Regions from separate parts of the Streptomyces sp. Ag82_O1-12 genome, predicted to be linked through region 1. Evidence: riboswitches for the same ligand, from Rfam matches in the RefSeq annotation. Region 1 holds a riboswitch; the other holds the start of a gene.
What was found. A riboswitch is a leader RNA that binds a small molecule or an ion and turns the genes downstream of it on or off. The one in region 1 is predicted to bind glycine.

Region 1 (15,464 bases):
GACGGAGGCAGAGGTTCCACTGCCGTCCCGCCCCGAGTCCGCGGCCACCGCGAGACGCCTCACCCAGGTCGTGGTCCTGCGCCACTGGGGGCTCACCCCCAAGACCACCGAGGACGCGGTCCTGCTCGTCTCCGAACTGGTCGGCAACGCCGTACGCCACACCGGCGCCCGTGTCTTCGGTCTGCGCCTGCACCGGCGCCGCGGCTGGATCCGCGTCGAGGTCCGCGACCCCTCCCGCGGGCTGCCGTGCCTGATGCCGGTCCAGGAGACGGACATCAGCGGCCGGGGCCTCTTCCTCGTCGACAAGCTGGCCGACCGCTGGGGGGTCGATCTGCTGCCCCGGGGCAAGACGACGTGGTTCGAGATGCGGGTCGCCGACCGCTGAGCGTGCCGGATGCCTCACCCGGTCGCCGGACGGACGAATCACCGGTTTCCCTCCGAGACGCCCATTAAATGGTGCAATGCACCGCCATCTCGTGAAGAGCGCCCTGGTCGCGGGTGCGGCCCTCGCCGTCCTCTCCGCCTGCGGCACCGGGAGCGGGGAACGGGCCTCCGAGGCGCGCGCCACCAAGGCCGCCGTGCCCGCCCCGCCCGAGAAGAAGCCCGTGAAGGGGCTGCCGGGCATGCCGCCCGTCCTGGACCCCGAGGACGTGTACGCCGCCGACCGCCCCAACAAGCTGTCCCCCGTGGTCAAGGGCTTCCCGTCCCGGGTCTACGTCCCCAACACCGAGTCCGACACGGTCACCGTCATCGACCCGAAGACCTACGAGGTCACCGAGACGATCCGGGTGGGCCGGCAGCCCCAGCACGTCGTGCCCTCCTGGGACCTGAAGACGCTCTGGGTCAACAACGACCGCGGCCACACCCTCACCCCGATCGACCCGAAGACCGGCAAGGCGGGCAAGGACGTCGAGGTCCACGACCCCTACAACCTCTACTTCACGCCCAACGGCCGGTACGCCGTCGTCATGGCCTCCCTCGACCGCGAGCTGGTCTTCCGCGACCCGCACACCATGAAGGTGAGGAAGACCGTCCCGGTCTCCTGCTACGGCGTCAACCACGCCGACTTCTCCCTCGACGGCCGCTACTTCATCGTCTCCTGCGAGTTCAGCGGCGAGCTGCTCAAGGTCGACACCGAGAAGATGGAGGTCGTCGGGCAGCAGCGGCTGCCGTTCGAGGGCGCCATGCCGCAGGACGTGAAGGTCTCACCCGACGGCAAGAGGTTCTACATCGCGGACATGATGGCCCACGGCATGTGGGTCCTGGACGGCGACAGGTTCACCGAGCCCACCCTGATGCCCACCGGCAAGGGCTGCCACGGCCTCTATGTCAGCCGCGACTCCCGCGAGATGTACGTGACCAACCGCGGCGAGGGCACCATCTCGGTCTTCGACTTCACCCAGGGCAGGCTGACCAAGAAGTGGAAGCTGCCCGACGGCGGCAGTCCCGACATGGGCGGCGTCTCCGCCGACGGCAAGGTGCTGTGGCTGTCCGGCCGCTACGACGCCGAGGTGTACGCCGTCGACACCCGCACCGGCATCCAGCTCGCCCGGATCCCGGTCGGCAGCGGCCCGCACGGCCTCGCGGTCTACCCGCAGCCCGGCCGCTACTCGCTCGGCCACACGGGCGTGTTCCGGTGAGCGGCGTCTGCCGCCGCCGTCGAACCGGCGCCTCGCCGGCTGCGTGGAATCTTTCCCCGGATTGCATCAACGGGCGGCGACCAGACGCGGAACGCGCAAGCCGCACCCCGTAGTCCATGCTGAACACCTCCGAATTCTTGCACTCCGCGTATGAGTGAAACGAGTGATGCGAGAGCCGTATCGACGGGATGGATCTGGTATTTGTCCCGGTCCGAGGCGCTGTTCCGAGTTCCTCGGGAATCACCCAGCGAGATCTGCAAGCGAACGGGGGTATTTCTCGCATGAGTTCCTTCAGCCGCCGCCGGGCGCTGCCCTCGACGGCCGGTGCGGCGGCAGGTGCCGGACTGCTGCCGGCACCTGCCGCGGCGGCCCGGGAAGCTGCGGCCGCCGGGCCGAGTCCGGTTTCCGTCCACCCGGGCGATGCGCGCTACGCCGACCTGATATCCGGCCTGAACCAGCGCTCGGTCGCCCCTCCGGAGCAGATCGTGCTGCCCACGACGCGTCAGGTCGTCGAGATGGTGCAGGACGCGGTGAACCGTGGCAAGCGCATCAGCATCAGAGGCGGTGGACATTGCTTCGAGGACTTCGTCTTCCATTCAGAAGTCGAGGTCGTCATCAACATGTCCCGTATGAACCGGGTCCATTTCGACTCCACGCTTCACCATCCGGACCCCGGGCGTCTACCGCCGGCTACGTGGCGAGTACGCCGACATCGCCCGAGCCGTGGAGCGACTTCCGGCCCCACCCGCCGCCCTGCCGGCGCACGAGGCGGGCCGGCCCGGGCCGGACGACGTCGTCCTGTCACCCATGAACGTCGCGGGACGCCATCTGCTGCGCGTCGACACGGGACACCCCGTACTCTTCGACGACCCGGTCGACCATGTTCCAGGGATGGTGCTGCTCGACGCCGCCCGCCAAGCCGCCCACGTGGCCTTGCGGCCCCGTCCGGTCCGCACCACGGGGATGACCACCCGCTTCCACCGGTACGTCGAGTTCGACGCCCCCTGCTGGGTCGACACCGAGGCCGACCCCGCCGACCCGGACCACCTGTTGGTCACGGCCCGGCAGTACGAGCGCCTCTGTTTCACCGCGTCCGTCGCCTTCGAGGTGGCGCCCGATGCGAGGACCCCGTGCGGCGCACGCGGCCACTCCTGAACCGCTCCCGGTCGCGACTTGACCTTCACCCAGACGTCAAGGTTGATGCTGCCGCTCATGCACACCTCACAGAAGCCCTCCACCGAACGGGGCTCCGCCTGGGCTCTGGCCGTCCTGACCCTGTGCTCGTTCACTCTGGGCACCGGCGAGATCATGATCGCGGGTCTGCTGCCCGACATCGCCGCCGACGCGGGCGTCTCGCTGTCCACCGCGGGCCTCCTCGTCAGCTCCTTCGCCATGACGGTGGTCATCGGCGGCCCGGTCCTCGCCCTGACCACCGGACGGGCGCGGCGCCGACACCTGCTGATCGCGCTGATGATCACCTACGTCCTCGGCAACGTGGTGTCCGCCGCGGCAACCTCGTTCTGGCCGCTGGCCATCGGAAGGATCATCGCCGCGCTCGCCCACTCCGCCCTGATGCCGCTCTTCTTCGGTATCGCGGCCGACGTCGTGCCGCCGCACAAGCGGGGCATGGCGGTGGCCCGGGTCTCGCTGGGCTTCAGCCTGGCGATGATCGCGGGACTGCCCATCGGCACCGCCCTCGGACAGTGGTTGAGCTGGCGCGCCACCTTCTGGGCGGTCGCCGCGCTCACTCTCGCGGTCGCCGTGCCCGTCGCGGCGCTCGCGCCCAACACGCCCGGCATCTCCGCGGACGAGGACCGAGGGCGGCTGGCGGAACTGCGGGTCCTCGGCGACCGTCGCGTGCAGATCGTCACCGGCATCACCGCGCTGTGCGCCGCCGCCTCCTTCACGGCGTACACCTACGTCACGCCCCTGCTCACCGACGCCGTCGGTTTCGGGGAGTCGGCGGTCACCCCGCTGTTGCTGCTGTTCGGCATCGGCGGCACGGTCGGCAACCTCATCGGTGGCCGGCTGACCGACCGCTCGGTGCTCGGTGCCGTGTCCGTCTGCGTGGCCGCTCTGGCCGGCTCCCTGCTCCTCTTGGGCGCGACCACGTCGTTCAAGACGCCGGTGGTCGGGTTCCTCTTCCTCTTCGGCGCCGCCTACTACGCGGTCATGCCGGCGGTGAACACGCGGCTGCTCAACGTTGCCTCGCAGCAGGCCCGCACGCTGGCTCTGACCGTGCAGAGCTCGGCGTTCAACCTCGGTACGGCGCTGGGCGGCTGGCTCGGCGGCCGGGTCATCGCGACGGGGGCCCCACTGGGTTGGCTGCCCGCGGTCGGCGGCGGGGTCGCCGTGCTCGCGCTGGTGTTCGCCCTCGTCGAGGCGGCCGGAGAGCGGCGCCGTAGTCCCGGGGCCGAGCCTGAAGCGACCGGCCCGGCCGTGGAAACGCCGAAGGCGGCCGAGAGTACCGTCTGACCGGCAACAGAAAGGAGCACCATGCGCATCGGGGAACTCGCGCACGCCACCGCCACCACCACCCGGGCACTGCGGTACTACGAGGAGCACGGACTGCTGCACCCCGAGCGCTCCTCCAACGGCTACCGCACCTACGGGCCGGAAGCGGTGCGGGTCGTGGAGAACATCCGGCTGCTTCTGGCCGCCGGGCTGACCACGGACGATCTGCTGCTCATCGACGGCTGCCTGCGCGACGAGTTGCTGAGCGACCACAGCTGTGTCGACCCCGGCGCCAAGATCGCCGTGTTCGAGCAGCGGCTCGCCGTGATCCAGCAGCGCATCGACGACCTCACCCGCGTCCGAGGCCAACTGCTCGACCGGCTCGGCGACCTGCACGGCCGGACCCACTCGCCCGGAGACCAGATCTGCCCGCAGCGGCTCGGAGAGAAGAAGGACAGCACGTGGCCGACGGGCGACACCCCGTCCTGGTTGCCCCGCCGTGGGCAGACCGCCTGACGGACGGTGAGCGAGGCTCCGGACCTGTCAGCGCGTTCGACTCGGTGCTGCGGGTCGGGGCCAGGGCCCGCGGGCACCGAGGCCCTGCGCGCGCCACCGGGACGCCTCCCGCGCTGGCCGCGGTCGCACACCACCCCCGGGCGCCCGGTGCCGCCGCGCTGGAGGCACACACGGCCGGTTAATCTGACCTCCGTCAGACCTGCGTCAGCAGGAAGCACAGCACGAGATGAGGGGCGGATCGGTGGCGGACATCGAGGAAGCACGCAAGCAGTTCGAGCGGATCGATACGGACGGTGACGGATTCATCACCGCTGCCGAGTTCAAGAGCGCCCTGGCCAAGTCGGGTGACTGGAACGTCACCGAGTCGGTCGCCGAGGTCGTCATCAAGACCCGCGACCTCGACGGCGACAAGCAGCTGAGCTTCGACGAGTTCTGGGCCTACCTGAACAAGTAGGCCTCCGGCTCGCCCGTGCGGCACGAAGGGGCCCGGTCCACGATCCTCGGACCGGGCCCCTCGTCATGCCCGGACGGAGACCCTTCCGGGACCGGAATAGCCCACCCGCCCCCGAGGTTGACCCTGGTCACGAAGGCTTCACGCGGCGCTGTTCATCTCCGGAAGGACGAGGCGAGGACATGAAGATCGGCATCATCGGAGCGGGCAACATCGGCGGCAACCTGACCCGGCGGCTCACCGCCCTCGGGCACGACGTCGCCGTCGCCAACTCCCGCGGCCCCGAGACGCTCACGGCCCTGGCGGAGGAGACCGGCGCGACGCCCGTGACGGCCGGGGAGGCGGCCCGGGGCGCCGAGGTCGTCGTCGTCACCGTTCCGCTGAAGGCCGTCCCGGACCTTCCCTCCGGCCTGCTCGACGGCGCGGCGGACGGCGTCGCGGTCATCGACACCGGCAACTACTACCCGCGGCAGCGCGACGGCAGGATCGCGGAGATCGAGGACGACGGCCTCACCGAGAGCCGCTGGACGGAACGCCGGATCGGCCACCCGGTCGTCAAGGCCTTCAACGGCACCTACGCCCAGGACATCCTGGACCGCCCGCTCCCCGCCGGCGACCCCGGCCGCATGGCCCTCCCGGTGGCCGGCGACGACGAGACGGCCAAGCGCACGGTACGGGACCTGATCGACGCCCTCGGCTTCGACACCGTCGACGCGGGCGGCATCGACGACTCCTGGCGCCAGCAGCCCGGCACCCCGGTCTACGGCCTGCGCGGCGGCGCCGAGGCGGTCACGAAGGCCCTGGCGGAGGCGACCCCGGAGCGCACGCCGGAGTTCAGCGGTTAGATCAGGCGTCCTCCGCCCACTTCCGCAGCGCCGCCTTGCTCTCGAAGTCGGCCACGTTCTTGTCGAGCGGGTCGTCGGTGTACTGGTGGAAGCGCCACTTGGCCTTGATGCGGGGCTTGCCCGCGCTCACGTAGTCGGCGATCCACAGGGCGTCTCCCGCATAGGAGGTGGTGTCGACGTTGAGCCAGAAGTGGCGGTTGCAGTAGAGCACCACCTGATGGTTCGGCCGAAGGTCCTTCAGCTTCCTGATGAACAGGTCCTTCTCGGCGTTGCTCGCGTGCGTCCCGTTGCTGGTGTTCTCCCAGTCGACGGCGAGGATGTCGCCCGCCCGCTCGGGGGCCTTGCTCACGAAGTACTCGGCCTGGGCGGTCAGGTTGCCGGGCCACAGGAAGTGGTAGAAGCCGACGACCAGCCCGGCGTCACGGGCTCGTCTGGTCTGGGCGGCGAGTTTCGGATTGACGTAGGAACGGCCCTCCGTCGCCTTGACGAAGACGAAGGAGAGGCCGTCGGTGCCGTAGGAGGAGGACTGGTAGGCGCTCACGTCGATGCCGCGCAGCATGGGGGCTCCCTCTGGTGCGGGTGGGGCTGAAGTTCCCTTGGGTCAGGGGTTGTTGTTATGCCCCGCGAGGGCGGCCGTACGCCGGGCGCGAGGAGGCTCGCGGCCCGGCGGTGGTGAGCGCCGGTCGGTTTGACGGTCGGTTTCAGGGGGCGGGGGAGCCGGCCGGGGCGCGGGCCGGGTCGTCGGCGACGGCGTCCCGGTCGTCCAGGGAGACGTCCTTGGTCTCCTTGCCGAGCAGGAGCGCGATCAGCGTCAGCACCGCCATCGCCGAGAGGTAGACACCGACCAGCCACGGTGAGCCGTCCCCGGTCTCCCACAGCGCCACCGCGATGAACGGGGCGACCGCCGCCCCGAGGATCGAGCTGACGTTGTACGCGATGCCGGAGCCGGTGTAGCGCACGCTCGTCGGAAAGAGCTCCGGCAGCAGCGCGCCCATGGGGCCGAAGGTCATGCCCATCAGGGTGAAGCCGAGCACCAGCCACAGCACCACGCCCAGGGTGCCCAGCTCGATCAGCGGCACCCAGACCAGCCCGAAGACCACGATCGCGGCGGTGATCCAGATCAGGGTGGCGCGCCGCCCGTACCGGTCCGCGAGCGGACCGGAGACCAGGGTGAACGCGGCGAAGAACAGCACGCCGAAGATCATCATGAGCACGAACGTCGTGTAGCCGTACCCCAGTCCGGGGACGGCGGCGTCCTTCGCGGTCCGTCCGTAGCTGAGCGAGAACGTGGTCATCAGGTAGAAGAGCACGTAGGTCGCCAGCATGATGAAGGTGCCCAGGACCAACTGCTTCCCGTGGCTGCGCACCACCGTGGCGAGCGGCAGCCGCCGCACCCCGCCGGACTCGCGGGTCCTGGCGAAGACCGCCGACTCGACGAGCCGGGAGCGCACCCACAGGCCGATCGCGACCATCACGGCGGAGAACAGGAACGGGACACGCCAGCCCCAGCTGACGAAGGCCTCCGAGGGCTGCGAGGGGTCGGCACCGGCCGCGGACGGCAGGAGCGCGCCCATACCCAGGAACAGGCCGTTGCCGATGATGAAGCCGAGCGGGGCGCCCAGCTGCGGGAAGGTGCCGTACAGGGCGCGCTTGCCGCTGGGGGCGTTCTCCGTCGCGACCAGGGCGGCACCGCTCCACTCGCCGCCGAGCGCGAAGCCCTGCGCGAGCCGCATCAGCACGAGCAGCGCGGTGGCCAGCCAGCCGGCTTGCGCGTAAGTGGGCAGGACGCCGATGAGGAACGTGGCGATGCCCATGGTCAGCAGCGAGACGACGAGCGTCTTCTTGCGGCCGAGCCGGTCACCGAGGTGCCCGAAGACGACGGCGCCGATCGGACGGGCGACCATCGCGGCGCCGAAGACCGCGAAGGACGACAGCAGCGCGGTGGTCGGGTCGCTGCTCGGGAAGAACAGCTGGGGGAAGACGAGCACCGCGGCGGTCGCGTAGATGTAGAAGTCGTAGAACTCGATCGTCGTGCCGATGAGGCTGGCGACGAGGACGCGCGACCTCGGGTTGACGGGCGTGGGGGCTGAACCGGTGGCTGGTGCGGGCATCGTTCGGTCTTTCATGTGTGAAACATGGGTACTGCAACGATGTCAGCCGTCTTGATTTCCGGTATGGACGTCTCGCATGGCGAGACACACCCTGTCCCGGGCTCAGCACTCGATGATGTTCACCGCCAGCCCGCCCCGGGCCGTCTCCTTGTACTTCACCGACATGTCCGCGCCGGTGTCCTTCATCGTCTTGATGACCTTGTCCAGGGACACCTTGTGCGAGCCGTCGCCGCGCATCGCCATGCGGGCGGCCGTGACGGCCTTGACCGCGGCCATGCCGTTGCGTTCGATGCAGGGGATCTGGACCAGGCCGCCCACAGGATCGCAGGTGAGGCCGAGGTTGTGCTCCATGCCGATCTCGGCGGCGTTCTCGACCTGCTCGGGCGAGCCGCCGAGGACCTCGGCCAGGGCGCCGGCGGCCATGGAGCAGGCGGAACCGACCTCGCCCTGGCAGCCGACCTCGGCGCCGGAGATGGAGGCGTTCTCCTTGAAGAGCATGCCGATCGCGCCCGCGGCGAGCAGGAAGCGGACCACACCCTCCTCGTCGGCGCCCGGCACGAAGTTGACGTAGTAGTGCAGGACCGCCGGGATGATGCCGGCGGCGCCGTTGGTGGGGGCGGTGACGACCCGTCCGCCCGCGGCGTTCTCCTCGTTGACCGCCATGGCGTAGAGGGTGATCCACTCCATGGCGAGGGCCAGCGGGTCGCCCTCGGTGCGGAGCTTGCGCGCGGTGTTCGCGGCCCGGCGGCGCACCTTGAGGCCGCCCGGCAGGATGCCCTCCTGGGACAGTCCGCGCGCCACGCAGTCCCGCATCACCTGCCAGATCTCCAGCAGGCCCTCGCGGATCTCCTCCTCGGTGCGCCAGGCCCGCTCGTTCTCCAGCATCAGCGCGGAGATGGACAGACCCGTCTCCTCGGTCAGGCGCAGCAGCTCGTCACCCGTGCGGAAGGGGTACTTCAGCACGGTGTCGTCGAGCTTGATGCGGTCCGCCCCGACCGCGTCCTCGTCGACGACGAAGCCGCCGCCGACCGAGTAGTACGTCTTCGTCAGCAGTTCGGCGCCCGAGGCGTCGTACGCCCACAGGGTCATGCCGTTGGCGTGATACGGCAGCGTTTTGCGGCGGTGCAGGACCATGTCGTCGTCGTAGGAGAACGCGATGTCGTGCTCGCCGAGCAGGTTCAGCCGCCCGTCGGTCCTGATCGCCTCCACCCGCTCGTCCGCGCTCGACACGTCGACCGTGCGCGGCGAGTCGCCCTCCAGGCCGAGCAGCACCGCCTTGGGCGTGCCGTGGCCGTGGCCGGTCGCGCCCAGCGAGCCGTACAGCTCCGCGCGGACCTGTGCGGTCGGGGCCAGCAGCTCCTCGTTGCGCAGCCGCCGGGCGAACATCCGGGCCGCCCGCATCGGGCCGACGGTGTGGGAACTGGACGGGCCGATGCCGATCGAGAACAGGTCGAAGACCGAGATGGCCACGGGGGAACTCCTGACTACATGGGTGGTGCAGAGGGGGTGGGCGCCGCGTCCGCTGGTGGCGGGCGCGGCGCCCGAAAGGTTTCTTCGTTACGCGTTCAGAGCCGGGTACAGCGGGTGCTTGTCGGCCAGGGCCTTCACCCGGGCCTTGAGGGCCTCCGCGTCGTAGGACGGCTTCAGCGCCTCGGCGATGACGTCCGCGACCTCCGCGAAGTCCTCGGCTGCGAAGCCCCGGGTCGCCAGCGCCGGCGTGCCGATCCGCAGACCGGACGTCACCATCGGCGGACGCGGGTCGTTCGGGATCGCGTTCCGGTTGACCGTGATGCCCACCTCGTGGAGGCGGTCCTCGGCCTGCTGGCCGTCCAGCTCCGAGTGGCGCAGGTCGACCAGGACCAGGTGCACGTCCGTGCCGCCGGACAGGACGTCCACACCCACGGCCCGGACGTCGTCCTTCACCAGACGCTCGGCCAGGATGCGGGCACCCTCCAGCGTACGGCGCTGGCGCTCCTTGAAGTCCTCCGAGGCGGCGACCTTGAAGGAGACCGCCTTGGCCGCGATCACGTGCTCCAGCGGACCGCCCTGCTGACCGGGGAAGACGGCGGAGTTGATCTTCTTGGCCAGTTCGGCCGTGGAGAGGATCACACCGCCGCGCGGGCCGCCGAGGGTCTTGTGGGTCGTGGTGGTGACCACGTGCGCGTGCGGCACCGGGTTCGGGTGCAGCCCGGCCGCGACCAGCCCGGCGAAGTGGGCCATGTCGACCATCAGGTACGCGCCGACCTCGTCCGCGATCCGGCGGAACGCGGCGAAGTCCATCTGCCGCGGGTAGGCCGACCAGCCGGCGACGATCAGCTTCGGCTTGGACTCCTTGGCCAGCCGCTCGACCTCGGCCATGTCCACCCGGCCGTCCTCGCCCACGTGGTAGGCGACGACGTCGTAGAGCTTGCCGGAGAAGTTGATCTTCATGCCGTGGGTCAGGTGCCCGCCGTGCGCGAGGTTCAGACCCATGATGGTGTCGCCCGGCTTGAGCAGCGCGAACATCGCGGCGGCGTTGGCCTGGGCGCCCGAGTGCGGCTGGACGTTGGCGTGCTCGGCGCCGAACAGTTCCTTGACGCGGTCGATCGCGATCTGCTCGACCACGTCGACGTGCTCGCAGCCGCCGTAGTAGCGGCGGCCGGGGTAGCCCTCGGCGTACTTGTTGGTGAGGACCGAGCCTTGCGCCTCCATGACCGCGACCGGAGCGAAGTTCTCCGAGGCGATCATCTCCAGCGTGGACTGCTGGCGGTGCAGCTCGGCGTCGACCGCGGCGGCGACCGCCGGGTCGAGCTCGTGCAGGGGTGTGTTCAGGACGGACATACGACTCCTCAGCCCGCGGAGAACGCGGTGTACTCGTCGGCGGAGAGCAGGTCGCCCGGCTCGTCCGTGACCCGCACCTTGAACAGCCAGCCGCCCTCGAAGGGGGCCGAGTTCACCAGCGCCGGGTCGTTCACGACGTCCTCGTTGACCTCGGTGATCTCACCGGAGACGGGGGAGTACAGGTCGGACACCGACTTGGTCGACTCCAGCTCGCCGCAGGTCTCGCCGGCGGACACGGAGTCACCCACCTCGGGAAGCTGGACGAACACGACATCGCCGAGCGCGTTGGCCGCGTGCTCCGTGATGCCGACCGTCGAGACGCCGTCCTCGGCGGCCGACAGCCACTCGTGCTCCTTGCTGTAGCGCAGCTCTTTGGGGTTGCTCATGGCCTGGATTCTCCTGTACGCGCGGGAGTGCTGTGAAAGGGGGGACTGCTGGTGAGCTGGGACGACGGGCACGGGGTCGCTGCCGCGGCCCTTCGGCCAGTGTCTACTTCTGGCGCTTGTAGAACGGCAGCGCCACGACCTCGTACGGCTCGTGACTGCCCCGGATGTCCACACCCACGCCGCTCGTGCCGGGCGCGGCGTGCGCGGGGTCGACGTACGCGATCGCGATCGGCTTGCCGAGGGTGGGGGAGGGGGCGCCGGAGGTGACCTCGCCGATCACCTCGCCGCCGGCGACGACGGCGTACCCGGCGCGCGGGACCCGGCGGCCCTCGGCGATCAGGCCGACCAGGACCCGCGGCGGATTCTGCTCGGCGCGGGCGGCGGCCTCGCGCAGGGCCTCGCGGCCCACGAAGTCGCCCTCCTTCTCGAACTTCACCACCCGGCCGAGCCCGGCGTCGAAGGGCGTGAGGGAGGTCGTCAGCTCGTGCCCGTACAGCGGCATGCCCGCCTCCAGGCGCAGCGTGTCGCGGCAGGACAGCCCGCACGGGACGAGGCCGGCGCCCTCGCCGGCCTTGGTCAGGGCCTGCCACAGCTCGACGGCGTGCTCGGGCTTCACGAAGAGCTCGAAGCCGTCCTCGCCGGTGTAGCCGGTCCGGGCGATCAGGGCCGGGACGCCCGCGACCGTGCCGGGCAGCCCGGCGTAGTACTTCAGGCCGTCGAGGTCGGCGTCCGTGAGGGACTTGAGGATGCCGGGGGACTCCGGGCCCTGCACGGCGATCAGCGCGTAGGCGTCCCGGTCGTCGCGCACCTCGGCGTCGAAGCCGGCGGCGCGCTCGGTCAGCGCGTCCAGCACCACCTGGGCGTTGGAGGCGTTGGCGACGACCATGTACTCGGTCTCGCCCAGCCGGTAGACGATCAGGTCGTCCAGGATGCCGCCGTCGGCCCGGCAGATCATGGTGTAGCGGGCCCGGCCCGGCTTCACGCCGCCGATGTTGCCCACCAGGGCGAAGTCCAGCAGCGCGGCGGCCTGCGGCCCGGTGACGGTGATCTCGCCCATGTGGGAGAGGTCGAAGAGGCCGGCCTTCGTGCGCACGGCGAGGTGCTCGTCGCGCTCGGAGCCGTAGCGCAGGGGCATGTCCCAGCCGGCGAAGTCGGTCATCGTCGCGCCGAGCGAACGATGCAGGGCATCGAGCGCGGTGTGACGGAGTTCTCCTGTACTGCTCACGGTCGGTCGTCTCCCAAGGCAAATGGGGGTCCCTCCCGCGCGGGCGAAGCCGAGCGTGGGGGAGGGCGAGGTCGTTCCTCCCCATCTGTCATCGGAACCTGAGAGGTTCGCCATGACCGCACGGGTCCATGGCTTGCACCTTGGGTGGAGCCGCGTCCCGTCGAGGACAGGAGGCGGCCCGCTTTTCAGATGTGCCTCGCCCGCGCGGTAACGGGGCCTGAGAGATTCAAGGGAGGGACTTGCTCCTTCGGCGCCCCAGCTCTTGCGGTGCTGGGAACTCTCCCGCGCGGATTCAAACGGCCGGTATGCAGTTGGCGCGCACATCATTGCACGCATCCTTCCGGCGCGGCAGGGGGACCTTTCACAGGGAGTGCACGAGTCCCGCGCGCCGGGCACAGCGACCTGTAGCAGCCCTGTTGCAGGACGAGAACGTAAATGAGAGGCCTGCCGCATTACCTTCTCTTTACACTCGGCGGGGATGGGACTCCGTACCTGGCCCCAGGGGAGGACGATCACGGTGAACAGGACCACCGCGTACGCGACGACGGGCATCGCGCTGCCCGAGCAGCCGGCCGCCGCTCCGGTCCGGGCGGTCCGCGCCCCGGCGCCGGCGCCGGTCGTCCGCGACCTGCGCGACCGTCCCGGGGGCGGCCCGCACGCGCTGCTGTTCGGCCCCCGCGACCTCGTCGTGGTCACGGGCCTGCCCGGCAGCGGCAAGTCCACGCTGATGCGGCGCACCGTCCCGGGCCGGCGCATCGACTCCCAGGACACCCGCGACCGCTGGGAGCGCCGCATGCCGCGCGCCCTGCCGTACGCGCTCTACCGCCCGCTCGTCCGCCTCGCCCACTACGCCGGGCTGCGCCGCGCCCTGCGCACCGGGGAGGCCGTCGTCGTGCACGACTGCGGCGCCCAGGCCTGGGTCCGCCGCTGGCTCGCCCGCGAGGCCCGCCGCCGGGGCGGCACGCTCCACCTGCTCCTCCTCGACGTCACGCCCGAGCAGGCCCTGGCCGGTCAGCGCGACCGCGGCCGCGGCGTCTCGCGCTACGCGTTCCTGCGCCACCGCGTGGCCGGCAACCGTCTCCTGCGCGCGGTGGAGCGCGGCGACCTCCCCGCCGGCTGCGGCTCGGCCGTCCTCGCCGACCGGGACACGGCGAACACCCTGCACAGAATCGGCTTCACGGGCTGAGCCCGCGCCGTCGTACACCGGTCCTGTTCCCGATGCCCCCGGCGTCCCGTCAGCCGTTAGCCTTTTGAGCCACAGCAGTGGTTCCAGGCAGGCGGTAGGCAGATGGACATCCCGGCGGACTTCTCCGCGGACTTTCCGGCGCAGACGCAGACCCACCCGCACGGCGGTTGGCCCGGCAACGAGTTGGAGGAGGTGCTCTCGGCCTCCCTCGGCGCCGGACCGGCGGCCGGCGGGCGGATCGTCGAAGTGCTCGGCCGGAGCTTCGTGTGGATCCCGCTGCCCAGCGGCGGCGGCCCGCACAGCGGCCCCCTCGACCTGCCCGGCATCGAGATCGACGGCCAGGCGTTCGTGCCGGTGTTCAGCTCCGAGGAGCAGTTCCGCCAGGTCGTCGGCTCCCACATGTCGTACACCATCGCGCCCGCCGTGGAGTTCGCCCGCGGCCTGCCCCCGCACGCCGGCATAGCCGTCAACCCGGGCGGTGTGGTGGGCATCCCGCTCCCGCCGCCCGCCGTGGCCGAGCTGTGCCGGGCCGGCCGGACGCCGCTGGACGGTCCCGCGAGCGGCGGCCGGGTCCGCCTCTTCGAGCCCGACTGGCAGGACGACCCGGTGGACTTCCTCGCCGCCGCCTCCGCCGAGTTCGAGGCGACCGGCGTCGTCGTCACGGCCCGCCGCTGCCTCGCCGCGATCGAGACCGCCGACCCGGTGATGTTCGTAGGCGTCGAACTCTCCCAGTGGGAAGGCGACCTGCGCGCCCTCCCCCTGGACGCCCTCACCCGGGCCGTCACCGCGGTCCCGGCCCCCTGGCCGGTCAACCTCGTCCTGCTGGACGTGACGGAGGACCCGGTGGGAGCGTGGATGCGGGACCGGGTCCGGCCCTTTTTCCAGCGGTAGGCCAGTACCCCAGGGGCGCGGGGAACCGCGCGAGAACCACCCACGACCCGCGGCCGCGATACGACCCCAGGCTCCGACCTCTCGCGCGGGCTTAAGCTAGGGCACCGTCGAGGCGTTGTACGAAGGGGCGGTAAAGGTGAGCGCGAGCGGCACGGCCGCGGCCGGACAGGTCGAGCACATGCTGCGCCAGGTCACGCCCGGGCGTTACGACGCCTACGAGGCACTCCTGCGCGCGCTCGCGACCCCGCACAGCGGCCAGATCTGGATGCTCCTGTGGCACGGGCAAGCCGGCTCTCCCGACGCCCAGTACGGAAAGATGGACGTCGACGGCTGCGGCTACGCCCCCTGCGTGACCTCCGCCCAGGAACTCTCCGCCAGCGGCTGGAACCGTTCCTACGAGGTGGTCGACGGTGTCGACGTCGCCCGCGCCCTCTACCCCGACCACTACGGCCTCTGGCTCAACCCGCACGCCCCCGGCGGCGGCGTCGGCATCCCCTGGCTCGACCTGCGCAGAATCGCCACGGGCCTGGACCGCCAGCCCGCCGGCCCCCTGCGGCTGTCCGAACCCGCCATCGAGGTCCCGCAGTTCTACGCCCTGCTCGCGCAGAACGCCCACCGCACCCCCGCCGTCCGCTCGCTGCGCCGGGCCTGGGTGCAGCCCGCGCTCGGGGCGCCGTACCTCGCCATCGGACTGGATGTGTACGACACCTCGCCGCCGGCCGTGGACTCCGTACGCGCGATGATGCAGCAGTCCCTCGGCGCCGTGCCGGACGGGCTTCCCGTGTCGACCGTCGCCATGTCCGACGAGCACGACCCGGTGGCCATGTGGCTGCGTGCGAAGGCCCGCCCGTTCTACGACCGCGAGGCCCACGCCACCGCCCCCGTCCAGGCCCCGGTCTCCGGCTACGGATACCCTCCCGCGCAGGGCCGGTACTGACC
Region 2 (15,464 bases), 4.7 Mb from region 1:
GGTCGGTAAGAACACCGACATCATGCGTGCGGCGCGGATCGAGGACGGGGCGGTCATCGGTGATGAGTGCCTGATCGGTGAAGAATCGATCGTCCAGGGCAATGTTCGGGTCTACCCGTTCAAGACCATCGAGGCCGGTGCCTTCGTCAACACCTCGGTAATCTGGGAATCCAGGGGCCAAGCGCATCTCTTCGGTGCCCGTGGTGTCTCCGGCATCCTCAACGTGGAGATCACGCCGGAACTCGCGGTGCGTCTCGCGGGCGCGTACGCCACGACGCTGAAAAAGGGCTCGACCGTCACCACGGCCCGGGACCACTCGCGTGGTGCTCGTGCGTTGAAGCGGGCGGTGATCTCCGCGCTGCAGGCCAGCGCGATCGACGTGCGGGACCTGGAGAACGTGCCGCTGCCCGTGGCCCGGCAGCAGACCGCGCGTGGCAGTGCGGGCGGCATCATGATCCGTACCACGCCCGGCGTGCCGGACTCCGTCGACATCATGTTCTTCGACGGGCAGGGTGCCGACCTCTCGCAGGGGAGCCAGCGGAAGCTGGACCGGGTGTTCGCGCGGCAGGAGTACCGCCGAGCCTTCCCCGGTGAGATCGGTGACCTGCACTTCCCGGCCAGTGTCTTCGACTCGTACACCGGGTCGCTGCTGCGGAACGTCGACACCACCGGGATCGCGGACTCCGGGCTGAAGGTCGTCGTGGACGCGTCCAACGGAAGCGCGGGACTGGTGCTGCCGAGCCTGCTCGGCAAGCTCGGGGTCGACTCGTTGACGATCAACCCCGGTCTCGACGAGTCCAGGCCGACCGAGACGGCCGACATGCGGCGGTCGGGGATGGTGCGGCTCGGCGAGATCGTGGCGTCCTCGGGAGCCGCGTTCGGTGTGCGGTTCGACCCCGTCGGTGAGCGGCTGTCGCTCGTCGACGAGAAGGGCCGGATCATCGAGGACGACCGGGCACTGCTCGTGATGCTGGACCTCGTCGCCGCCGAGCGGCGCAGCGGACGGGTCGCGCTTCCGGTGACCACGACCCGGATCGCCGAGCAGGTGGCGGCGTACCACGGGACGCAGGTCGAGTGGACGACCACTTCTCCCGACGACCTCACGCGCGTCGGCGGCGAGGAAGGGACGATCTTCGGCGGTGACGGCAAGGGCGGCTTCATCGTCCCCGAGTTCAGCAGCGTGTACGACGCCACCGCGGCCTTCGTACGTCTCATCGGACTCGTGGGACGGACGCAGCTCACGCTCAGCCAGATCGACGCGCGCATTCCGCGGGCGCACGTCCTGAAGCGCGATCTGGCGACCCCGTGGGCCGTCAAGGGGCTCGTGATGCGGCGGGTCGTCGAAGCGGCCGGAGATCGCTTCGTGGACACCACGGACGGTGTGCGGGTGGTGGAGACCGACGGCCGTTGGGTGATGGTGCTGCCCGACCCGGCCGAGGCCGTCACCCACCTGTGGGCCGAAGGGCCGGACGACGCCTCCGCGCAGGCCCTGCTGGACGAATGGTCGGCGGTCGTGGACAGCGCCGGCCGGTAGAACGGGCTGCACGCGTGCGTGCCGGACATGTGTCCCCAACGGGGCCTGTCCGGCACGCCGGTGGGGCCGTTCGGAGGTAGTGCTCGCGACGTGCGACGATGTGCGGCATGCCGCAGCAACCCCCCATTCGGAGCACACCCACGCGGCCCCGGCGCCCGGATGCGTCCATGTCGTTGCTCACCAACGTCATGGACCACAGCCTCGACGACGGATACGCCGAGGCCGCCGAGCGCAAGAAGGCCGCGGGCGACAGCGGCATGCCGAAGACCCTCAGGGCGAAGCTGGGGCTCGCCGCCGGACTGGTGCTCGCGGCCCTGGTCGTGACCGTCGGAGCGGCGCAGGCGCGGGTTGCCGCCCCGGTCGTGGCCAAGGAGCGGGAAGAGCTGGTCGACCGCATCGACCGGGAGACCGAGGCGGCGGACAAGCTGGAGGACTCCGTCGACGAGCTGCGCGGGGACGTGAGCGCACGGCAGCGCGAGGCACTGAAGCACAGCGGTGGCAGCGCGGACTCCGATCTTGCGGGCCTCCTGTCCGGCGCGGTCGCGGTGCACGGCCCCGGTGTGAAGCTCGTGGTGAACGACGCCAAGGAAGCCGCCTCGGGTGGCGACGGCAACCCGCGTGAGACCTCCGGTTTCTCCGACACCGGCCGGGTGCGTGACCGGGACATGCAACGTGTGGTCAACGGGCTGTGGGAGTCGGGCGCCGAGGCCGTCTCGATCAACGGGCAGCGCCTGACGGCGCTGTCCGCGATCAGGGCCGCGGGGGACGCCATACTGGTCGACAACAAGCCGCTGGTACCGCCGTACACGGTGCTGGCGGTGGGGGACGGTCCGCGGCTGAGCAAGCGGTTCCAGGACAGCGCGGACGGGTTGTATCTGAACGCGCTGCAGGAGAGCTACGGCATCAGGACAGGCATCTCCGTGGAGGACGACCTCCGGCTGCCTGCCGCACCGAGTGTGACCGTACGTACAGCACAGCCGAGCATTGAGAAGAGCGAGAAAGGCACATCGTGATCGCCGTACTGGGCCTCGTCGTGGGAGTCGTGGCCGGCCTGTTGGTCCGGCCTGAGGTTCCGGCGGTGGTCGAGCCTTATCTGCCGATCGCCGTCGTGGCGGCGCTCGACGCCGTCTTCGGCGGACTGCGCGCCATGCTCGACGGCATCTTCGACGACAAGGTCTTCGTGGTGTCGTTCCTGTCGAACGTGGTGGTGGCCGCGCTGATCGTGTTCCTGGGCGACAAGCTGGGCGTGGGCGCCCAGCTGTCCACCGGTGTGGTGGTCGTCCTCGGCATCCGGATCTTCTCCAACGCCGCGGCGATCCGCCGGCACGTGTTCCGGGCGTGAGGCCGATGAGCGATCACGACGAGAAGCCGGACAAGCCCGCCGAGGAGCGGGACGACGCGCGCGACGACAGCGCAGGGTCCGGGAACGGGCTGCGCAAGGAGCTGCCCCAGGAGGTGCCCGCGGCTGCGCCCGCCGCCGAGGAGACTCCCGGGGAGCCGGAGCGCCGGCAGGCAGCGGAACCACAGCAGGCGCCGGAACCGAAGCCGGACCCCGAGCCGCGGCTGACCGGGCGGCAGCGGCTGGTGCAGGGGGTGTGGCCGCCGCGTGTCACCCGGGCACAACTCATCGTCGCGGTGCTGCTCTTCGGTCTCGGATTCGGGCTGGCCGTGCAGGTGGCCTCGAACAGCGACAGCGACAGTGCCCTGCGTGGCGCACGTCAGGAAGATCTTGTTCGCATCCTCGATGAACTGGATGACCGTACTCAACGTCTTGAGGACGAGAAGCAGGGTCTCGAGAAGCAGCGCGACGAGCTGGAGAACAGCTCTGACCAGGCCGAGGAGGCCCGGAAGCAGACGATCGAGAAGGAGAGGCAACTCGGCATCCTCGCGGGCACGGTGGCCGCGCGGGGGCCCGGCATCACCATGACGATCCAGGACACGAAGGGGACGGTCGAGGCGGACATGCTGCTCGACGCGATCCAGGAGCTGCGCGCGGCGGGTGCGGAGGCGATCCAGGTCAACGGCGTACGGGTCGTCGCGAGCACGTATCTCACGGACTCGGGCAAGGGTGTGGGCGTCGACGGGAACAAGATCAACGCGCCCTATCGTTTCAAGGTCATCGGCAAGTCGCAGGACCTCGAGCCGGCGCTCAACATCCCCGGAGGTGTGGTGCAGACTCTCGAGAAGGAACAGGCCACCGTCACGATCGAGCGGTCCACCGACATCGTCGTGGACGCCTTGCGAGCAGCGAAGCGGCCTGACTACGCTCGGTCGTCCTCGCGGTGAACCGGGGGTGCATGGGCGGCGTTCGGCGAGGGCATGAGGTTGCGGGGGGTCGGCGCACCGAATGGGCGGTGCGTGGTGGAAACTGTCTGGTGCAGACGGACGTTGTCAGGATGTCCGGGTCGGCCAGAGTGTTCAGTCAGGGTTCGTCCTGCCCCACGGGCGGGTCTGTTTCGGTCAAGGGGAATCGCCCGTGAAGTTGTTTGCGAAGTTGTTCGGCAAGAGCGCGCGAGAAGGCAGCGACAATGCGACCGCTCGCCATCGCGCCCAGCCTGACGCGGAGGGCCAGCGGCCGCTGTTCCGGGACCAGGTCGGCGGCCCGGGCGGCGATGTTTCCGGTGGTCAGGGCGCGCCGTCGGTTGACCCTGCGCAGGCCGGCGGCATAGGTTTCGGGCAACCGTCAACCTCAAGTGCGGGTGGAGGGTTTTCCGACCCGTATGCGTCCAACGCCCCGGGTGGGCAGCCGCGGCAGGAGGATCCGATGTCGGCCCTGGTGTGTACGAGGTGCGGTAACCGCAACGCGGAGAACAGCCGTTTCTGCTCCAACTGCGGCGCGCCGCTGAGGGCGGGGGCTACGCCGGAGCGTCCGTCCGAGACGACCTCCACGATCTCCATCTCCGGTCTCGAGGCCTACGACAGCGAGACCACCGGCCAGACGCCGATGCCGACCCTGTCGCCCGAGGCTCAGGCCGCCGTCGACGCGCTGCCGCTGGGCTCCGCGCTCCTGGTGGTGCGCCGCGGGCCGAACTCGGGCAGTCGTTTCCTGCTGGACGGCGACCTGACCACGGCCGGCCGGCACCCGCAGAGCGACATCTTCCTGGACGACGTGACGGTGTCCCGGCGGCACGTGGAGTTCCGCCGTGGCCAGGACGGTTCGTTCACGGTGGCCGACGTGGGCAGCCTGAACGGCACGTATGTGAACCGGGAGCGGATCGACCAGGTCGCCCTGAACAACGGCGACGAGGTGCAGATCGGCAAGTACCGGCTGGTCTTCTACGCCAGCCAGCGGGGCTACTGACCGGGCTCGGTCCGGACAGGCCTCGGCGAAGGTCCATCCGTCAGGGAAGGTCCATGCTTCAAACACCGAGCGGCGGCGCCGGACACGGCACCGCCGCCACGGACAGTGGGCTGCTGAGCATCGGCGCGGTGCTGAACGCGCTGCGCGACGAGTTTCCCGAAGTGACCATCTCCAAGATCCGCTTCCTGGAGTCGGAAGGGCTCATCGAGCCGCGGCGGACCCCGTCGGGGTATCGCAAGTTCAGCGCCGATGACGTCGAACGCCTCGGTCACGTCCTGAGGATGCAGCGGGACCACTATCTGCCTCTGAAGGTGATCCGGGAGCACCTGGAGGCCATGGAGCGCGGTGAGGCCGTGCAGCTGCCGGTCGTGGGGCGTCAGCGGGACGGTGCGTCCGCCTGCGAGCCGCCCGAGGGGCCCACAGCGGCCAGGATCGGGCGGGATGAGCTGCTCGCCGCCGTCGGCGTCGACGAGCAAGAGCTCAAGGACTGGGAGTCCTACGGCCTCCTCACTCCACTGGAGGACGGGGCGTACGACGCCGAGGCGGTCACCGTCGCCCTGCTCGTCGTCGAACTCGGGCGGTTCGGGATCGAGCCGAGGCACCTGCGGGCCATGAAGGCCGCCGCGGAGCGGGAGGCCGGTCTCGTGGACCAGGTGGTGGCCCCGCTCAGGCGGCACCGCAACCCGCAGACCAGGGCCCATGCCGAGGCCCGCACCAGGGAGCTGGCGGGGCTCACGGTGAAGCTGCACGCCGCGTTGGTGCAGACGGCGCTCGGGGTGCGACTGCCCTGAGGCGGCCGGCTACCAGGGCCGGATCAGGCGCCCTATCCCGGCCCGACTACCCAAACGTCCCGAGCACGGCCTAGGGTTGCTGTGTGAACGAGCTCGATGTCGTAGGTGTCCGGGTCGAAATGCCCTCCAACCAACCGATCGTGCTGCTGCGTGAAGTGGGAGGCGACCGTTACCTCCCCATCTGGATCGGACCGGGGGAGGCGACGGCGATCGCCTTCGCCCAGCAGGGGATGGCTCCCGCGCGGCCGCTGACACACGACCTGTTCAAGGACGTGCTGGAAGCCGTCGGCCAGGAGCTCACGGAAGTGCGCATCACGGACCTGCGTGAGGGCGTCTTCTACGCGGAGCTGGTCTTCGCCAGCGGCGTCGAGGTGAGTGCCCGCCCGTCCGACGCCATAGCGCTCGCGCTGCGCACCGGGACGCCGATCTACGGCAGTGACACGGTGCTCGACGACGCCGGTATCGCGATCCCGGACGAGCAGGAGGACGAGGTGGAGAAGTTCCGCGAGTTCCTCGACCAGATCTCTCCGGAGGACTTCGGCACCAGCAGTCAGTGAGCTGCTCGAGGAGCGGCAGCGGTCGGAACAGTCGTGTGGGCGGCCCGGCGGACGGTGTGGTCCGTGACCGGGCCGCCCGACGTTTGCGCAAAGGGTGAAATGCCCGCATGTGCCGGTGGCGCGTGAGAGCGTCATACGGTTCGTGCCGCACACATTCGGCTAGCCTTTCCCCGCGGTGGGGCACGGGAAACCACTCTCAGGGTGATTATCACTCGGCGTGGCGAGTGTGGCGATCGTTGACGCACCCCTGGTGACTGCCTACCGTCGAGAAGGCAGGTCAAGGACGGAGGTCGGCGTGAGAAGCAGCGGCGACGGTACGGCTGGGGGCGGCCCCGAGCGCAGTCTCAGGGCGAGCGGTCCGTACCCTCCCCCCGGCTCACGGCCCCTCCCGGGCGGGGGATGCCCCCAGCCGGGTGGTGCGGCCGATCACGCTCCGCAGCGGCCGACAGCGGTGGCGAGCAGCGGAGGGACGACGTCCATGGCGTCCGAGCAGATCGGCTATCGCGGCCCCACGGCCTGTGCGGCCGCCGGTATCACCTACCGGCAGTTGGACTACTGGGCCCGCACGGGGCTCGTCGAGCCGAGCGTGCGGCCCGCCTACGGGTCCGGGACGCAGCGGCTGTACAGCTTCCGGGACGTGGTCGTCCTGAAGATCGTCAAGCGGTTCCTCGACACCGGGGTGTCGCTGCAGAACATCCGCACGGCCGTCCAGCACCTCAGGGAACGCGGTTTCAGTGATCTGGAGCGCATGACGCTGATGAGCGACGGCGCGACGGTCTACGAGTGCACCTCGCCCGATGAGGTCCATGCCCTGCTCCAGGGCGGCCAGGGTGTGTTCGGGATCGCCGTGGGCGTGGTGTGGCGGGACGTCGAGAGCGCCCTGTCCCAGCTGCACGGTGAGCGCATCGACACCGGCGAGACCCTGGTGGGGCCCAACCCGGCGGACGAGCTGGCGCGCCGCCGGAACCGGGCCGTCTGATCCCTCGGGCGGCGCGGGATGTACGCGGTCGCAGGAGGCGGGACGTTTCCGCGCCCGGCCGTAAGCGGTTTCCGGTGAGGTGCCAGGGGTGCCAGGGGTGCCAGGGGTGCCGCAACGGTTTCCGGTGGGGTGTCCGGGGTTGCCGCGCGGGGCGTTGTCAGTGGCGTAGGGCAGCATCGGAGTTGTGAGAACCGCGCCCACGATCCTGCATCTCGACATGGATGCCTTCTTCGCTTCGGTGGAGCAGGCGTCCAAGCCGAGCCTGCGTGGGAAGGCCGTGGTCGTGGGCGGGCTCGGGCCGCGTGGGGTGGTGGCGACCGCGTCGTACGAGGCGCGGGTCTTCGGGGTGCATTCGGCGATGCCCATGGGGCAGGCCCGGCGGCTCGCTCCCAACGCCGCGTATCTCGTGCCGCGCTTCACGCTCTACAAGTCGATCAGCGAGCGGGTGATGGAGCTGCTGCGTGCGCTGTCGCCTCTGGTGGAGCCGCTGAGCCTGGACGAGGCGTTCGTGGACCTGGAAGCCGGGGGAGTGGCCTGGGACGAGCCGTCGGCGCGGTTGGCCGGGATCAAGCTGCGCGCGGACATACGGACCGTCACGGGGCTCACGGGGTCGGTGGGACTCGCCGCCTCCAAGATGCTGGCGAAGATCGCCTCGGAGGAGGCCAAGCCCGACGGGCTGGTGGTGATCGAGCCGGGCACCGAGCGGGCGATGCTCGGGCCGATGTCGGTGCGGACGTTGCCCGGGGTGGGGCCGGCGACGGGGGACCATCTGAGGCGGGCCGGGATCACCACGGTCGAGGAGATCGTCGAGGCGGGCGAGGACGAACTGGTCCGGCTGCTGGGGAAGGCGCACGGGCACGGTCTGTACGCCATGGCCCTGGCGCGCGACGACCGGCCGGTGGTGGCGGAGCGCGAGACGAAATCGGTGTCGGTCGAGGACACCTACGACGTGGACATCCATGACCGGACACGGGTCGGCCTGGAGGTGCAGCGGCTCGCCGAGCGGTGTGTGCGCAGGTTGCGCGGGGCCGGGCTGTCGGGGCGGACGATCGTGCTGAAGGTGCGGCGCTACGACTTCTCGACGCTCACCCGGTCCGAGACGCTGCGCGGGCCCACGGACGATCCCGCGGTGATCCGCGAGGCGGCGGCCAGACTGCTGGACTCGGTCGATACGACCGGTGGGGTGCGGCTCCTCGGTGTGGGGGTCAGCGGACTCGCCGACTACACGCAGGAGGACCTGTTCGCCCAGGCGGCGGGGGAGCGGGCGGTCGCGGAGGGCCCGGTCGAGGAGCACGCCGTGGCGGCGGCCGAGGAGCAGCCGTCGCTCGCCGAGCGGCGGTGGCCCGCCGGGCACGACGTGCGGCACGCCGAGTTCGGGCACGGGTGGGTGCAGGGCAGCGGCCTCGGGCGGGTCACCGTACGGTTCGAGACGCCCCACTCGGAGCCCGGCCGGGTGCGGACGTTCCGGGTCGACGATCCGGACCTGGAGGCGGCGGATCCGTTGCCGTTGGTGTTACGGGGGCCGGATGGGGGAGGCGGCGTGCCCGGGGCGGTGTCTCAGGCCGTCTCATCGGTGCCCGCGAGCTTGCCGAAGTCGTGGTCCGGCAGCGGGGGCGGGGCGGCGACGTCGAGACCGTAGTGGTGGTAGAGCTGCAGTTCCTGCTCGGGGGAGAGGTGGCGGCCCACGCCGAAGTCAGGGGCGTCCTTGATCAGGGCGCGTTCGAAGGGGACGTGGAGGGCGCCCTCGATCAGTTCGCTGGGCTCCAGGGGGACGAAGGCGTCCCTGCTGAACAGGCCGGTCCGTATGGCCGCCCACTCCGGTTCGCCGGTGGCGTCGTCGAGGTAGACCTCGTCGATCGTGCCGATCCTGGTCCCGTTGCGGTCGAACGCCTTGCGGCCGATCAGGTTGCGCGGATCGATGTCGGTTCGCACGGGCCCTCCACATGGTCGCACCTCATCCGTAAACACTACAAAACGGTACAAGTAGGGATGCGGCCACTCGAAGGTTCGTGCGTTGACCTCGCTGGTACGCTGGCAGCGGCTGTTGACCCCGTGCGGGAGAGTCCTCCGGACACCATCGGAGGCGCCGAAGGAGCAAATCCTCCCCGGAATCTCTCAGGCTCACGTACCGCACGGACGAGGTCACTCTGGAAAGCAGGGCGGGTGTCGACGGCTTCCGCTCTCACCGACGGTGAAAGCCGGACGTCTTCGGGCGATCCGGTGAAGCTCTCAGGTTGAGATGACAGAGGGGGAGGCCGTCCGGGTACCCGTGCCGTGGTGCCCCTCGCAGGTCGTGTCGACCAGGAGGCCTCCGTAATGACCGCCCACCGCATTCCGCTCTCCGAGCTCGAAGAGGCAGTCCCCTTCGAGCAGCGCCACATCGGCCCCGACCACGAGGCCTGCGCCAAGATGCTCGCCCAGGTCGGCTACGGCTCGCTCGACGAGCTCACGGCCGCCGCGGTCCCCGCCGTGATCAAGAGCGCCGAGGCACTGGACCTCCCGGGGGCCCGCAGCGAGGCCGAGGTGATCGCCGAGCTGCGCTCCCTCGCCGACCGCAACCAGGTCCTCGGTTCCATGATCGGCCTCGGCTACCACGGCACGTTCACGCCGCCGGTCATCATGCGCAACGTCATGGAGAACCCGTCCTGGTACACGGCCTACACGCCGTACCAGCCGGAGATCTCGCAGGGCCGGCTCGAGGCGCTGCTCAACTTCCAGACCATGGTCGCCGAACTGACCGGACTGCCGACCTCGGGCGCCTCCCTGCTCGACGAGGGCACCGCGGCCGCCGAGGCCATGGCGCTGTCGCGGCGCCTGGGCAAGAACAAGAAGGGCCTGTTCCTGGTCGACGCGGACACGCTGCCGCAGACCATCGCCGTGATCCGGACCCGCGCCGAGCCGACCGGCGTCGAGATCGTCGTCGCCGACCTCAGCGAGGGCATCCCCGCCGAGATCGCCGAGCGCGAGATCAACGGCGTGCTGCTCCAGTACCCGGGCGCCTCCGGTGTCGTGCGGGACCTCAAGCCGGTCATCGACCGGGCGCACGAGCTCGGCGCGCTCGTGACCGTCGCCGCCGATCTGCTGGCGCTGACGCTGCTGAAGTCGCCCGGCGAGCTCGGGGCGGACATCGCCGTCGGCACGACGCAGCGCTTCGGCGTCCCCATGGGCTTCGGCGGACCGCACGCCGGTTACATGGCGGTCCAGGACAAGATGGCGCGCAGCCTGCCCGGGCGGCTCGTCGGCGTGTCCGTGGACGCCGACGGCAACAAGGCCTACCGGCTGGCGCTGCAGACGCGTGAGCAGCACATCCGCCGTGAGAAGGCGACCAGCAACATCTGCACCGCGCAGGTGCTGCTGGCCGTCATGGCCGGCATGTACGCCGTCTACCACGGCCCGGAGGGCCTGAAGGGCATCGCGCGGCGCACCCACCGGTACGCCACGGTCCTGGCCGCCGGCCTCGCGGGCGGCGGCGTCGAGATCGTGCACGGGGCGTACTTCGACACCCTGACCGCGCGGGTCCAGGGCCGGGCCGCCGAGGTCGTGGCCGCCGCCCGGGACAACGGGGTCAACCTGCGGCACGTCGACGCCGACCACGTCTCGATCGCCTGCGACGAGACCACCACGCGCGCCCAGCTGCGTGCCGTCTGGGCCGCCTTCGGTGTCGACGGCGTCGTCGAGGCGCTGGACGCGGCCACCGAGGACGGGCTTCCGGCCGCGCTGCTGCGGACCGACGACTACCTGGCGCACCCGGTCTTCCACCAGCACCGCTCCGAGACCGCCATGCTGCGCTACCTGCGCAAGCTGGCCGACCGCGACTACGCGCTCGACCGCGGCATGATCCCGCTGGGCTCCTGCACCATGAAGCTCAACGCGACCACCGAGATGGAGCCGATCACCTGGCCCGAGTTCGGGCAGCTGCACCCCTTCGCGCCCGCCGAGCAGGCCGGGGGCTACCTCACCCTCATCCACGAGCTGGAGGACCGGCTCGCCGAGGTCACCGGCTACGACAAGGTCTCCCTCCAGCCGAACGCCGGGTCGCAGGGCGAGCTGGCCGGTCTGCTCGCCGTCCGCGGGTACCACCGGGCCAACGGGGACGAGCAGCGCACCGTCTGTCTGATCCCGTCGTCCGCGCACGGCACCAACGCCGCCAGCGCCGTGATGGCCGGCATGAAGGTCGTCGTCGTGAAGACCGCCGAGGACGGCGAGATCGACGTCGAGGACCTGCGGGCCAAGATCGAGCAGTACCGCGACCAGCTGGCCGTGCTCATGATCACGTACCCGTCCACGCACGGTGTGTTCGAGGAGCACGTCGCCGACATCTGCGCGCAGGTGCACGAGGCGGGCGGGCAGGTCTACGTCGACGGGGCCAACCTCAACGCGCTCGTCGGGCTCGCCAAGCCGGGGCACTTCGGCGGCGACGTCTCGCACCTGAACCTGCACAAGACCTTCTGCATCCCGCACGGCGGCGGCGGCCCCGGGGTCGGCCCGGTCGCGGTGCGCGAGCACCTCGCGCCCTACCTGCCGAACCACCCGCTGCAGCCCGAGGCCGGCCCGAAGACGGGCGTCGGGCCCATCTCGGCGGCCCCGTGGGGCTCCGCCGGCATCCTGCCCATCTCGTGGGCGTACGTCCGGCTCATGGGCGGCGAGGGGCTGAAGCGGGCCACGCAGGTGGCCGTGCTCAGCGCCAACTACATCGCCAAGCGGCTGGAGCCGCACTACCCGGTGCTCTACACCGGCCCCGGCGGTCTCGTCGCGCACGAGTGCATCATCGACCTGCGCCCGCTGACCAAGACGACCGGCGTGAGCGTCGACGACGTCGCCAAGCGGCTGATCGACTACGGCTTCCACGCGCCGACCATGTCGTTCCCGGTGGCCGGGACGCTGATGATCGAGCCGACCGAGTCGGAGGACCTGGCCGAGCTGGACCGGTTCTGCGAGGCGATGATCGCCATCCGCGCGGAGATCGAGAAGGTCGGCTCCGGCGAGTGGCCCGCGGAGGACAACCCGCTGCGCGGCGCCCCGCACACCGCCGGCGCGCTCGCCGGGGAGTGGGAGCACGCCTACAGCCGTGAGGAGGCCGTCTTCCCGGCCGGGATGTCGACAGCCGACAAGTACTGGCCGCCGGTGCGCCGCATCGACCAGGCCTACGGCGACCGGAACCTCGTCTGCTCCTGCCCGCCGCTGGACGCGTACGAGGACTGACGACCGGCCGGCCGGTCACAGGGAGGGGCTCCGCGGTGCGGGGCCCCTCTCGCCATGTACGGGCGAGTCACGCGGTGGCGAGTGACACCTCGGTCGCCTTGATCAGCGCGACGACGGGGGTCCCGGGCCAGAGGGCCAGGTCCTCCGCGGCGTCCCGGGTGATCGCGGCGGTCAGTTCGCCGCCCTCCACCGTGACGCGGACGGATGCCATCGCCGCGCCGGCGGCGAGGTCGGTGACCGTACCAGGGAGCTGGTTGCGGATCGACAGGCCCTCGATGGGCGCGGTCGCCAAGGAGACCTCCGTCGACTTCATCAGGGCGCGCACGGCCGTGCCCGGGGCGAGACGGAGGTCTTCCGCGGCTTCGCGGGTGATCGCCGCGGTGAGGTCCTGGCCGCCGGTGAGGCGGACCGTGACCGCCGCCATGGCCTCGCCCGTGGTGACGGCGGTCACGGTGCCGGGGAGCTGGTTGCGAATGCTCAGGCTCATGGCTGCACGGTAGTCCGACAGGGGGTTTTGGGCCTGGTATGCGCGTTTTGCGTGCCCCCTGCTCTCCTGTCCAGGCCTCAGACGCGGTCGATATGAACGTTTGTCGACTTCACGCGGGCCGTCGCCTCCACGCCTACCTCCAGGCCCAGTTCCTCCACCGCCTCGCGGGTGAGCAGGGAGACGAGGCGGTGCGGGCCGGCCTGGATCTCGACCTGGGCGGCGACGTCGCCGAGTTTGATCGCGGTGACGATGCCGGGAAAGGCGTTGCGGGCCGAGGTGTAGGCGGTGTCCTCCTCGGCGGTGCCGGACCGGGCGAGTTCGACCGAGAAGGCGGCCAGGTCACGCCCGTCGACGAGCCGTCGCCCGGCCTCGTCGCGGTGGGTCGTGATGCGGCCCGCGTCCGCCCAGCGGCGGGCGGTGTCCGGGCTGACGCCGAGCAGCCGTGCTGCCTGGCCGATCGTGTAGGACTGCATGCCGGTCACGATAGGGGCGTCGGGAGGGAACTGCGGCTGCGGGGTTGGCCGTTGGGTATAACGCGATATAGCGTTAGTGGTCGAGTGGGTGGGCCGGGCGGCGTGCCCGGGGGATCGGGGGTGGAGTGATGGCGGCCGAGATCGCGCGGGCCGGTGGATCACCCGAGGTGAGGGCGTCGCACGCGGACCGGGACCGGGTCGTGGACGTGCTGCGCGTCGCCGCGGGTGACGGACGGCTCACCCTGGAGGAGCTCGAGGAGCGGCTCGAGACGGCGCTGTCCGCACGCACGGTGGGCGAGCTCGCCGTGCTGACGGCGGATCTGCCCGCGCTGGCCGGTCAGGCGTCCGGCGAGGCCGAGGGCGTCGTCCGGATCCGGCAGGAGGGGGCCTCGACCCGCCGGGGTGACGGCTGGGTGGTGCCGCGGCGGCTGGAGATCCGTTCGGCGTGGGGTGAGGTGACTCTGGACTTCACCGACGCGGTGATCACCCACGACATCCTGGACATCGACCTGGATCTGCGGGCGGGCGCCCTGAAGCTGCTGACCCGGCCGGGTGTCGTGGTCGACACGGGCGGCCTCGGGCTGAACTACTCCGAGATCAAGGCCCGTCGGCCGGCCGACGCCCCCGTTCTGCTGCGGATACGGATCACGGGCGAGATCCACTACGGGCAGGTCGTGGCGCGCCCGCCGCGAAGGGGCTTCGGCAGGAAGGGCGCGACGGACTGAGTCAGCCCACGTGCACCCTCGGCCGCCGCTTGCGGTCAGGCTCCGCCTCACGCAGGACCTCGCGGGTCACCGGGGCGACCTCGCCCTGCCCGAACAGGAAGAAGCGCAGGAAGTTGGCGAAGGGCCCGCCCTCGGTCCACTCGAAGTAGATGTGCGGGGTGCGGCCCGTCGCGTCGCGGACGTGCAGCAGCAGCGCGGCCAGGGCGTTGGGGATCGAGGACGATTCCAGGGTCAGGACGCGGTAGCGGCCGTGCAGCACCTCACCGCGTACGGTCAGGCCCGCCTCGAACTCGGAGGGGTCGGTCACCGTCACCTCGGCGAAGACGAAGTCCTCCTGGCCGGACACGTCGTTGTCGTGCCGGATCTGCTCGATCTTGTCGCGGTACTCGGCGATGTCGCGCCGGTCGGGCTCGTTGGCGATGAACCGTATCCGGCGGCTGGCCATGTCGCGGACGAAGCGCTCCGCCATGTCGTCCAGCGTCACGCTGGTCACGCGCAGCTCGAAGGCCCGGGCCAGCCGTGACAGCAGGGAGACCAGGATGATGCCGGCGATGAAGCAGGCGCCGATCTTCACGCCGTCCGGGCGCTCGATGACGTTGAGCACGGTCGTGTAGAGGAACACCGCGGAGATCACCGCGAAGGCGATGGTCCAGTTCCGCTGCCGGGCCTTGCGGGCGGCGATGGTCACCGCGATCGCGGCGGAGCTGATGAGGACCAGCACGCCGGTGGCGTAGGCACCGCCCTGCGCGTTGACGTCGGCGTCGAAGATCCAGGTCACCAGGAAGGCGATCAGGGTGAAGACGATGACCATGGGCCGCACGGCGCGGGCCCAGTGCGGGGCCATGCCGTAGCGGGGCAGGTAGCGCGGCATCAGGTTGAGCAGGCCGGCCATCGCGGACGCACCGGCGAACCAGAGGATGGCGATCGTCGAGACGTCGTAGACCGTGCCGAAGGTGTTGCCCAGATAGTCGTGCGCCAGGTACGCGAGCGCGCGGCCGTTGGCCTGGCCACCCGCCTCGAACTCCTTCTCCGGGATGAGCAGGGTGGTGATGAAGCTGGTCGTGATCAGGAAGACGCTCATGATCAGCGCGGCCGTGGTGAGCAGCTTCTTCGTGTCGCGGATGCGGCCGGTCGGCCGTGCCTCCGTGTCGTCCGGGTCGCCCTGGACGTGCGGCATCACGGCGACGCCCGTCTCGAACCCGGAGAGCCCGAGCGCCAGTTTCGGGAAGACGAGCAGGGCGACGCCGATCATGGCGAGGACGTTGCTGTGCTGGGTGGTGAGGGCGCTCGACCAGTCGGTGATCACATGGCCGGCGGTGATGACGTGGTAGAGGCCGACGGCCACCACGACCGCGTTCAGCGCGAGGTAGGCGCCGACGAGGGCGACCGCGACGCCGATCGCCTCCAGGAAGCCC

Region 2: it holds a riboswitch for glycine, as region 1 does, so the genes downstream of both, gcvP (aminomethyl-transferring glycine dehydrogenase) here and gcvT (glycine cleavage system aminomethyltransferase GcvT) in region 1, are expected to answer to the same signal.

The regions. Positions count from the first base shown of each region.
Region 1 is NZ_FXUW01000001.1:5,990,657-6,006,120, forward strand. Features, by position in the region: gene QOL88_RS27575 (ATP-binding protein) at 1-385, shown strand, start outside; gene QOL88_RS27580 (YncE family protein) at 462-1,640, shown strand; gene QOL88_RS27585 (AfsA-related hotdog domain-containing protein) at 2,364-2,795, shown strand; gene QOL88_RS27590 (MFS transporter) at 2,853-4,115, shown strand; gene QOL88_RS27595 (MerR family transcriptional regulator) at 4,137-4,610, shown strand; gene QOL88_RS27600 (EF-hand domain-containing protein) at 4,852-5,064, shown strand; gene QOL88_RS27605 (NADPH-dependent F420 reductase) at 5,244-5,906, shown strand; gene QOL88_RS27610 (glycoside hydrolase family 25 protein) at 5,908-6,465, opposite strand; gene QOL88_RS27615 (MFS transporter) at 6,608-8,017, opposite strand; gene QOL88_RS27620 (L-serine ammonia-lyase) at 8,120-9,487, opposite strand; gene glyA (serine hydroxymethyltransferase) at 9,575-10,837, opposite strand; gene gcvH (glycine cleavage system protein GcvH) at 10,846-11,223, opposite strand; gene gcvT (glycine cleavage system aminomethyltransferase GcvT) at 11,327-12,448, opposite strand; glycine riboswitch at 12,524-12,643, opposite strand; glycine riboswitch at 12,644-12,743, opposite strand; gene QOL88_RS27640 (AAA family ATPase) at 12,966-13,634, shown strand; gene QOL88_RS27645 (enhanced serine sensitivity protein SseB) at 13,737-14,525, shown strand; gene QOL88_RS27650 (enhanced serine sensitivity protein SseB C-terminal domain-containing protein) at 14,662-15,462, shown strand.
Region 2 is NZ_FXUW01000001.1:1,287,948-1,303,411, reverse strand. Features, by position in the region: gene QOL88_RS06045 (mannose-1-phosphate guanyltransferase) at 1-1,534, shown strand, start outside; gene QOL88_RS06040 (DUF881 domain-containing protein) at 1,633-2,547, shown strand; gene QOL88_RS06035 (small basic family protein) at 2,544-2,876, shown strand; gene QOL88_RS06030 (DUF881 domain-containing protein) at 2,882-3,820, shown strand; gene QOL88_RS06025 (zinc-ribbon and FHA domain-containing protein) at 3,882-4,835, shown strand; gene ftsR (transcriptional regulator FtsR) at 4,889-5,626, shown strand; gene QOL88_RS06015 (bifunctional nuclease family protein) at 5,710-6,183, shown strand; gene QOL88_RS06010 (MerR family transcriptional regulator) at 6,479-7,162, shown strand; gene QOL88_RS06005 (DNA polymerase IV) at 7,347-8,801, shown strand; gene QOL88_RS06000 (PRC-barrel domain-containing protein) at 8,720-9,094, opposite strand; glycine riboswitch at 9,208-9,303, shown strand; gene gcvP (aminomethyl-transferring glycine dehydrogenase) at 9,479-12,364, shown strand; gene QOL88_RS05990 (TOBE domain-containing protein) at 12,432-12,851, opposite strand; gene QOL88_RS05985 (TOBE domain-containing protein) at 12,929-13,324, opposite strand; gene QOL88_RS05980 (DUF1707 SHOCT-like domain-containing protein) at 13,453-14,049, shown strand; gene QOL88_RS05975 (APC family permease) at 14,051-15,464, opposite strand, start outside.